One region of the Rhizobium sp. K33 genome, then DNA from elsewhere that is predicted to be linked to it. Evidence: riboswitches for the same ligand, from Rfam matches in the RefSeq annotation. Region 1 holds a riboswitch; the other holds the start of a gene.
The links. A riboswitch is a leader RNA that binds a small molecule or an ion and turns the genes downstream of it on or off. The one in region 1 is predicted to bind cobalamin.
Positions count from the first base shown of each region.

Region 2: another riboswitch for cobalamin. It lies ahead of cobU (bifunctional adenosylcobinamide kinase/adenosylcobinamide-phosphate guanylyltransferase); the one in region 1 lies ahead of bluB (5,6-dimethylbenzimidazole synthase).

Region 1 is NZ_CP096478.1:1,831,348-1,836,216, reverse strand. It holds gene M1E12_RS09130 (NAD+ synthase) at 1-1,529, shown strand, start outside; gene M1E12_RS09125 (hypothetical protein) at 1,532-1,861, shown strand; gene M1E12_RS09120 (TolB family protein) at 1,885-2,721, shown strand; cobalamin riboswitch at 2,760-2,948, shown strand; gene bluB (5,6-dimethylbenzimidazole synthase) at 2,990-3,727, shown strand; gene M1E12_RS09110 (DUF2865 domain-containing protein) at 3,684-4,685, opposite strand.
Region 2 is NZ_CP096478.1:1,394,127-1,398,995, forward strand. It holds gene M1E12_RS06965 (ATP12 family chaperone protein) at 1-360, shown strand, start outside; gene M1E12_RS06970 (hypothetical protein) at 424-1,224, shown strand; cobalamin riboswitch at 1,291-1,663, shown strand; gene cobU (bifunctional adenosylcobinamide kinase/adenosylcobinamide-phosphate guanylyltransferase) at 1,849-2,379, shown strand; gene cobW (cobalamin biosynthesis protein CobW) at 2,383-3,459, shown strand; gene cobN (cobaltochelatase subunit CobN) at 3,463-4,869, shown strand, end outside.

The DNA of each region.
Region 1 (4,869 bases):
AACTCTTCATTTCCGGCTATCCGCCGGAGGATCTCGTCTTGAAACCGGCCTTCCTGAAGGCTTGCCTGGACGCTGTCGAGGCGCTTGCCGCCGATACGTCCGACAACGGCCCGGGCGTGATCGTCGGCTTTCCGCGCCAGGGAGAGAAAGGGCGGCACAACTCGGTCGCTATCCTCGATGGCGGCAAGATCCTCGCCTTCCGCGACAAGATTGATCTGCCGAACTATGGCGAGTTCGACGAGAAGCGTGTCTTCGTCGAAGGTGAGATGCCCGGTCCCGTGAACTTCCGCGGCGTGCGGATCGGCGTGCCGATCTGCGAGGAGATCTGGAACGATCTCGGCGTCTGCGAGACGCTGGCCGAGACCGGGGCCGAGATCCTGCTCGTGCCGAACGGCTCGCCCTATTATCGCGGCAAGGTCGATGTGCGCCATCAAGTGGCATTGCGTCAGGTGATCGAGACGGGGCTGCCCCTCATCTTCGCGAACCAGCTCGGGGGCCAGGACGAACTCGTTTTCGACGGCGCAAGCTTCGCCTTCAACGGCGACAAGTCGCTTGCCTTCCAGATGAGCCAGTTCGAGGAAACGCTTTCTGTCACGACCTGGAAGCGCACGCCGGATGGATGGCGCTGCGAGCACGGGCCGATGTCGCGGATCCCTGAGAAGGAAGAGGCCGATTACCGCGCCTGCGTCCTGGGCTTCCGCGATTACGTCAACAAGAACGGCTTCAAGAGCGTGGTGCTCGGGCTCTCCGGCGGTATCGACTCAGCGATATGCGCGGCAATCGCCGTCGATGCGCTGGGCGAAGAGCGGGTGCGCACGATCATGCTGCCCTACCGCTACACCTCACAGGAGAGCTTCGCGGACGCAGAGGCCTGTGCCAAGGCGCTCGGCTGCCATTACGACATCGTGCCGATCCAGGAGCCGGTCGAAGGCTTCCTCTCATCGCTTTCGGAAATGTTCGAGGGCACGGAGAGCGGCATCACCGAAGAGAACCTGCAGAGCCGCACACGCGGCACCATTCTCATGGCCATCTCCAACAAGTTCGGCTCCATGGTCGTGACGACCGGCAACAAGTCGGAAATGTCGGTCGGTTACGCGACGCTTTACGGCGACATGAACGGTGGCTTCAATCCGATCAAGGACCTCTACAAGATGCAGGTCTATGCGCTGTCGGCCTGGCGCAACGAAAACGTTCCACCAGGTGCGCTCGGCCCCTCGGGCGAAGTGATCCCGGCGAATATCCTCTCGAAGGCGCCCTCCGCGGAGCTTCGTCCCAACCAGACCGACCAGGATTCGCTGCCGCCTTATCCCGTGCTCGACGACATCCTCGAATGCCTCGTGGAGAAGGAAATGGGTGTCGACGAGATCGTGGCGCGTGGCCATGACATCGCGACCGTCCACCGGGTCGAGCACCTGCTTTATCTCGCCGAATACAAGCGCCGCCAGTCGGCGCCCGGCGTGAAGATCACCAAGAAGAACTTCGGGCGCGATCGTCGCTATCCGATCACGAACCGGTTCCGGGATCGCTGAAGGTGTCGACAGAGGATCGCTTCGCGCGGGCTGAGCTGCCGGATTTCACGGCGGAGGAGCGCAGCTATATCTTTGCTGTCGGAGCCCATGACAATCAGGATAGTGGGCTCTACCGGGTGCTGTCCGGTGCTGCATACTTTCTGCCCTCCATGGCAATCGGCTGCTACGGCCTGTGGGAGGAAAGCTTCAAGATGCTCGGCATCGGGTTCGTCACCCTGATCGTCAGCTTGTGCTGGGGTTTCTATACCGAATGGCGCAATGCCCATATCGAGCGGACCGGCCGGACGGTCTTCGCCAAACTGCCAGGCGATCGAAAGTCGCTCGGTCGCTGACTGATTATTCCAAGGAGATGATGATGCGCAGTTCGGTCGAGATCTACGACATGGCGACCCGTGAAGCTGAGGTGGTCTGGCAGACGGAGGACCTCGTCGAGGCGCCCAACTGGTCGCGGGACGGCGAGTTCCTGGTGATCAATGGCGACGGCCTTCTCTACGCCCTGTCGTTGGATGACGACGATCCGGAGCCGGAACTGATCGATACCGGTTTTGCCGTCCGTCTCAACAATGATCACGGCATTTCGCCCGACGGCGCCTCGATTGCCTTTTCCGACCATACGCTCTTCGGCAAGTCCTGCATCTACCTGCTCGGGGATGGCGATGAGGAGCCGCGCCAGGTGACCGAGAAGATGCCCTCCTACTGGCACGGCTGGTCGCCGGATGGAAAGCAACTTGCCTATTGCGGTGATCGCGGCGGCGTATTCGACATCTACACGATCTCGACCAAGGGTGGGCCAGAGAAGCGGTTGACCCATGGGGACGGCCACAATGACGGTCCCGATTACTCTCCCGATGGTCAGTGGATCTATTTCAACTCCAGCCGCACCGGCACGATGCAGATCTGGCGCATGCGGACCGATGGCAGTGATCTTGAGCGTCTAACCGCGGACGGCTATGGCGACTGGTTCCCCCATCCCTCGCCGGATGGAAGCAAGGTTCTCTTTCTCTCCTATGACGAAGATGTCTCCGGACATCCGCGTGACAAGCAGGTCAGGCTGCGGCTGATGGATGCCGATGGCGGCAATATCGAGACCCTGTTCGAATTCTTCGGCGGGCAGGGCAGCATAAACGTGCCGAACTGGTCGCCGGACGGATCGGCCTTCGCCTTCGTCCGCTATTTCGCCGTGACCGATTGAGGTTGTCGTTTTTGATCTGTCGCTCGTGCGCTGTCTGACGTAAAACAACCACGCCAGGTGCCTGCCGAAAGGCGGGAGAATCGGGAAGCCGGTGAGATTCCGGCACGTGCCCAACACTGTGAGGCGGATGTCATGCGCCGGGGAAACCCAGCCACTGGAGTAATCCGGGAAGGCGCGCGTTACAGGTGAAGCCCAGTCAGAAGACCGGCCTGGCGAGATAGACCGAGCCCGCGCGGACGGCGGGTGGTTGCGCATTGTGGGGATTACGATGCACGACGAACCGAACGAGTTTCTCGTCGGGGCTGCGCCTTTTGCCGAGCATGAGCGGGACGCGGTCTACAAGGCGATCCATACGCGGCGCGATGTGCGCGACCAGTTCCTGTCCGACCCTCTGCCCGATGACCTCGTCAGGCGATTGCTCGAAGCAGCCCATGCGGCGCCCTCGGTCGGTTTCATGCAACCTTGGAATTTCCTGCTGATCCGCTGCCAAGCGAAACGGCAGGCGGTTTGGGAAGCCTTCGTCCGCGCCAACGAGGAAGCTGAGGCGATGTTTCCGCCGGAGCGTCGCAGCGCTTACCGATCCCTCAAACTTGAGGGTATCCGCAAGGCGCCGCTCAATATCTGCATCACCTGCGACACCGACCGAGCCGGTCCCGTCGTGCTCGGGCGAACGCATGACGCGCGAATGGATGCGTTCTCGACCGTCTGTGCAATCCAGAACCTCTGGCTTGCCGCTCGCGCCGAAGGCGTGGGCCTCGGCTGGGTCAGCATTTTCCACGAGAACGAAGTGAAGGACATCCTCGGCATTCCGCCGCGGGTGCAGATCATCGGCTATCTCTGCATCGGCTATGTCTACGCGCTCTATTCAAAGCCCGAGCTCGAGGTGAAGGGTTGGCGGAAGCGGCTTTCACTCGACGACCTGATCTTCGAGGACCGCTGGGGCGAGACGCCTGAGGTCGCCGTTACTCCTGGAGCGGCTGGGGGCCAGGCGCCGCGGGGTTCCTGAGGTCGATCGTGCCCTTGTCGGACGGCAGGAAGGCGGGGCCAACGCGCCGGACATTGAGGCTTGCTTCGTCCAGGGGGCGCTCGGTCGCCGCAGGAGGTGCTGCTGGAACTGGCTTCGACTTCGGCGCCATATCGAGCACCGAGGACTGATAATCCGGGACAGCCGGTCTGGGTGTCATGCGCTGATAATACTGCTGCAGGTTACAGCTGCAGGCGGGATCCGCATCGGTCCGACGATTGCGGTAGAGGAAAGCGTTCGGCATGTCGCGATAGGGTTGGCCGGTGACGGCCGAAATCATGTCCACCGTCTCGCTGCGCTCGGGCGCGTGGAAGAAGAGCTCGGTCTGGGTGCCGGGGCACATCTGCTCGCACTGGGCGGCGTCGCGGGCGAAATTCATGGCCGAGGTCTGGGACGAGATCGGGAAGAAGCCACCGTCGCAGGTGCGGACACACAGCGTGCGGACATTGCCGCTTGGCAGGATGCCGAAGGATGGGCGCGGATCGGAATAGGCAGCCTCGGCGGCGCGGTCGGGCCTGTAGGGTTCCGCCAGGGTGTCGAGGTACGGGATGCGCTGCGCTTCCTCCGGCAGCGGCGCCTGATCGGGCCCGCAGCCATTGGCTTCAAGGGCCGTTACCAGTGCGGCCCTGGCATCGGCGGCGCGGCTTTCGCGGAGATCGGCAAGGCGTGCAGCCAGAATATCGCGGTTTGCCTCCATGCGTGAAATCGCGGTGGCGAGATCCCCGCAGTCATTGCCGCCGTCGGGGCGGATCTGGACGATGGAGGAGGTAAGGCAGCGAAGCCGGCGCTGGTCCTGGCGAGCCTTGCGCAGCTCCAGGTTCTGCTGGGCGATCGCGCTGGCATAACTGTTGATCTCGGGCGAAGGCCCGCCTTGCTCCACCAGAACCAGCCGATCGCGCAGTCGCTCGCAGAGCGCTGAGGCCTCAGCCGCGGTTGGCATGGCCCCGCCCATGAGGAGGATCATGGCAATGGAACTGACTATCCTGCTCGGCACATCCGGATCCCAGTTGGCATTTGCAGGGCAGATCAACGCCCTGACGTATCGCAGGATATCCGAATGTAGATCAAAACGAAATGACGGATGACGTGGCGGATGCGGCATGGGCCGCATCCGCCCGAGATGC
Region 2 (4,869 bases), 440 kb from region 1:
TTGACCTGGGCCGCCACCGCCCATGGCGCGCGCTTCATTCTGGTCGAAGGCGTGATGCATCAGGAGCAGCCGAAGGAAGCTGTCGCGGCCTATGCTGCAGCCCTGCAGCGCTACCGCGACCCATTCCAGATCTCGTGCCTCAATGTCGTGACCACGCTGACAGGCTCGGCCGTGTTGGCGCTCGCCTTTGCCGAAGGTGCCTTCGATCTCGACGAAGTCTGGTCGCTGGCGCATCTCGATGAGGACTGGACGATCGAGCACTGGGGCTCCGATGCCGAGGCAGAGGCGCGTCGTGAGGCGCGCTACGGCGAATTCGCCTCTGCGGCGTCACTCTTCTCCGCGCTCCAGAGCGCGGATTAACCCTCCACTAACCATAAATGGCGAATTCTCAGGCTGGTCCAGAATCATCAGCCCGGGGTCGCCATGTCAGCTCGCAGTTTCCGCATTGCCGCCGCCATCGGCCTTGTCCTGCTGCTGGCATCCTGCTCGCTCATCTATGGGCGCAGCATCGATCGGCCCCTGGTCTACTACGTCCGCAACGTCACGGTGATGGCCGACCTGAAGGTACCGCTCGACCTCATCGAAAGCGTCGACCGACGGGTCTCGGCGGCAATCGCCGCGACACGCGCGCCGCAAGGGGCCGAACGCGTGGTCCTGCTGGTGAAGATCGATCGGTTGGGCTACGGCGAGGGCGCGCGGCGCAGTCTCGCCCAGGCGAGGTTCACCGTCACCGCGACCTCCGTCGAGACCGGCGAGCCGGTGGCGCAGGGTGTCTTCACCGTCAACAGCCCGACCAATGATCCGCGCTGGGCCCGTCAAGCTCTTGCTGAAGAAATCGCCGCCCGTATCCGTTTTGCCTTCTCGCTGACCACGCCCCGGATCAGGAAGGTCGTTGCGCCTCGCACAATCTCAACCCGGCTGAAGACCGATCCGGCACCGGTGATCGCGCCGTCCGCGACGCCCGTGAGTCCTCAGGCGACGGTCGTGGAGCCGACCGTCGTTGCGCCGCCGCCGGTTGTGGTCACGACGCCAGCCAATCCTGCACCGCCAGAGCCGGCGGAGATGGCGGCCCCTCCGGTACGCGCGGCTGCTCCTGCCCAACCCGCGCGCCGCGCGGCCGATATTGCAAAAGGCACGCCCGTCGAGCAAGGCGCCGTCGGCAAGATCCGCCTGCGACCGGACTGCGATCCGGCCGTCACCGCAAACTGCGCGGCAGCACCCTGACCAGGGTCCGGGCGCAATGACGCATCCGCGCGCCGCAGCCGTGATTGACTTGGGCCTGACCTCGGCCTAATCCTCATCGTGGATGGTTTCCGGACGGCAGAGATGTTGTGCGGAGAGCAAAAGGGAATGCGAAGGCGTGGACCCCAACCGGGCACGCGGAACGCAGCCGACCCCGCGACTGTATTGCAGCGAGGGTTCTCCATCCGCTCTGCCGTTACTAGTGGTGACAGATCGCGTGGTGTGATCGGCTTCCGAAAACGTCAGGACGGAAAAGCCACTGGGGTGGCAACACGATCAGCCGGGGCTGGACGCCTCTTTCTCTACGAATCGTCCGCTCTTTCGTGTTGCCGTCAACTCTGGGAAGGCGAGGAGAACCCGACGGTCCTTTCAAGGATCACGACCTGCGAGCCAGGAGACCTGCCATCCACGGGCATGGTGCCCACACTGGGGAGGTTTCCCCGTTGCCAGCACGGAGGTTGTCGTGGCGACGTCTTGCATCCGCGGGTCCTTGTCGACCCGACGGTGCCGATCCGTCTTCGCGGATCGTGCATCCAAATGTTGTTCGCGCGTGTTTGAAACAGGCGCTGCAGGTCACCTGCGTGCGGTCTGGGGTTATGGCGCGCCATGACCGCTTCCCATTCCCGATCCATCCTGGTTCTCGGTGGTGCTCGCTCGGGCAAGTCGCGCTTTGCCGAGGGATTGGCGCGCGACACTGGCCTCGACAGGTTTTACCTGGCGACGGGCCGCGCTTGGGACGACGAGATGCGGGTCCGCATCGAAACCCACAAGGCCGACCGAGCCAATGACGGCTGGACGACCCATGAGGAGCCGCTCGATCTCGCCGGCGCGCTGAAGGCGCTGGACCAGCCCGGCCGCGTCATCCTCGTCGACTGCCTGACGCTTTGGGTCACCAATCTGATGATGGAAGAGGGCCGTGCCGTCGACGCCGACGGCGCCGCACTCGCCGCTAGTCTGGGGGAACTCCAGGCCACCGTCATCTTCGTTTCCAATGAGGTCGGCCTCGGCATCGTGCCCGAGAACAAGATGGCCCGCGCCTTCCGCGACCATGCCGGCCGTCTCCACCAAGCCATCGCCGCCGAAGCGGCAGTCGTCTATTTCGTTGCGGCCGGATTGCCGCTGAAAATGAAGGGTTGAACCATGTTGCAGCAAAAGATCCCTGCCACCGTCATCACCGGCTTCCTCGGTGCCGGCAAGACCACCATCATCCGCAACATGCTGACCAATGCCGGCGGCAAGAAGATCGCGCTGATCATCAACGAATTCGGCGATCTCGGCGTCGATGGCGACGTGCTGAAGGGCTGCGGCGCAGAGAACTGCACCGAGGACGACATCATCGAACTCACCAATGGCTGCATCTGCTGCACGGTGGCCGACGACTTTGTGCCGACGATGCAGAAGCTGCTCGACCGCGACGTGAAGCCTGATCACATCGTCATCGAAACCTCGGGTCTCGCCTTGCCGCAGCCGCTGGTCGCCGCCTTCAACTGGCCTGATATCCGCACCCGCGTGACGGTCGATGGCGTCGTCACCGTCGTCGATAGCGCGGCCGTCGCTGCCGGTCGCTTCGCCGACGACCACGACGCGGTCGCCGCCCAGCGCGCCGAAGACGACAATCTCGACCACGAAAGCCCGATCGAAGAACTGTTCGAGGATCAGCTGACCTGCGCCGACCTCATCGTCTTGAACAAGACCGACCTGCTTGACGCTGCTGGCATCGCCGCGGTGCGCGCCGAAGTCACCGGCCGCACCAGCCGTAAGCCCTCGATGATCGAGGCGAAGAACGGCGAAGTGCCCTCGCTCGTGCTGCTCGGCATCGGCGCCAGCACCGAAGACGACATCGAAAACCGCAAGTCGCATCACGAGCTGGAGCACGAAGCGCTGCATGCCTCGGGCGAGGATCACGACCACCATCACGATCACGACGAGTTCGAAAGCTTCGTTTTGAAGCTCGGCGCGATCAAGGATCCCGCGGACTTCATCGACCGCCTGAAGCCGGTCATCGAAAAGCACGACATCCTTCGCCTGAAGGGTTTCATCGACGTGCCGGGCAAGCCGATGCGCCTTGTCATCCAGGCCGTCGGCACCCGCATCGACACCTATTTCGACCGTCCCTGGACATCGGGCGAGAAGCGCGAAACGCGGCTTGTGGTGATCGGCCTGCATGAATGGGATTTCGGCACCGTGATCGAGGACGTCCAGGCGGCGGCTGGCTGATCCATGCATCTGCTCCTCGCCCAGAAGGGATCGATCAGCGACGGCGACGAAGCGATCGATCTTGGCCAGACGCCGGGGGACGTGCTGTTTCTCTCGGCGGCGGACACGGAGCTTGCGGCAATCGCCGCAGCCGTTGAGGCGAGGGGCAAGCAAGCGCTGCGCTGGCGGCTGGCCAGCCTGATGACGCTGAAGCACCCGATGTCGGTCGATACCTATATCGAGCGCACGGCGCGCCATGCGCGGCTGATCGTGATCAGGGCGCTGGGCGGGGCGAGCTACTTTCACTATGCGATGGAGGCGTTGCACGCTACTGCGCGCCGCAGCGGTGCTGCCATCGTCGTGCTACCCGGCGACGACAAGCCGGATGAGGGGCTTTCGCCTTTCCAGGCCTGTGCGGATAACGACCGCCAGGCGCTCTGGACCTACCTCACCGAAGGCGGGGCCGGAAATGCCGAGGCCTTCGTCGCCTATGCCGAGGCGATGCTGCGCGGGGACGAACGTCCGGACCCGGCGCGTCCATTGCTGAAGGCCGGCATCTGGTGGCCGGGCAGGGGCGTGATCGGGGTCGATGAGTGGGAGAGTCGAGCGCTCCCGGCACCCCCCTCTCCAACCCCTCCTCACAAGGGGGAGGGGCTTCAAGCCATCACCCCTCTCTGCTTCTACCGCGCCCTCGTCCAGAGCGGCGAAACGGCACCCGTCGAAGCCATGGTCGAAGCCTTGCAGGCCAAGGGTCTCATCCCCCTGCCGGTCTTCGTGTCGAGCCTCAAGGATCAGGTTTCGGTCGATACGCTCCGCGCCATCTTCACGCGATTCCCGCCCGCGGTGGTCATCAACACGACCGGTTTCGCCGTCTCGACGCCGGGAGCGGAAGCGCCGTCGACCGTGCTCGACGAGACCGGCGCCGTGGTCCTGCAGGCAATCTTCTCGTCCTCGCCGCGCGCCACTTGGGAGACCTCTGGTCAGGGCTTGAGTGCCCGCGATCTCGCGATGGGCGTCGCCCTGCCGGAAGTCGATGGCCGGGTACTCACCCGCGCCGTCTCCTTCAAGTCGAAGGCGCGCTTTGACGAGCGGGTCGAAGCCAATCTTGTGAGCCACGAGCCGGATGCCGGCCGCATGAACTTCGTCGCCGAACTCGCCGCCAACTGGGCGAAGCTACGCGCGACCGAACCCGCCGAACGCCGTGTGGCGCTTGTCATGGCCAACTACCCGAACCGGGACGGACGCCTCGGCAACGGCGTCGGACTGGACACGCCGGCCGGCACGGTCGAGGTCATGCGCGCCATGCGCGACGCCAGTTACGACCTCGTTGACCTGCCGGCCGATGGCGACGCATTGATGCAGGCGCTGATGGCCGGCCCGACCAATGCGGCGCATGATGGTCGGATCATTCGCGAGCGGTTTTCCGTCAGC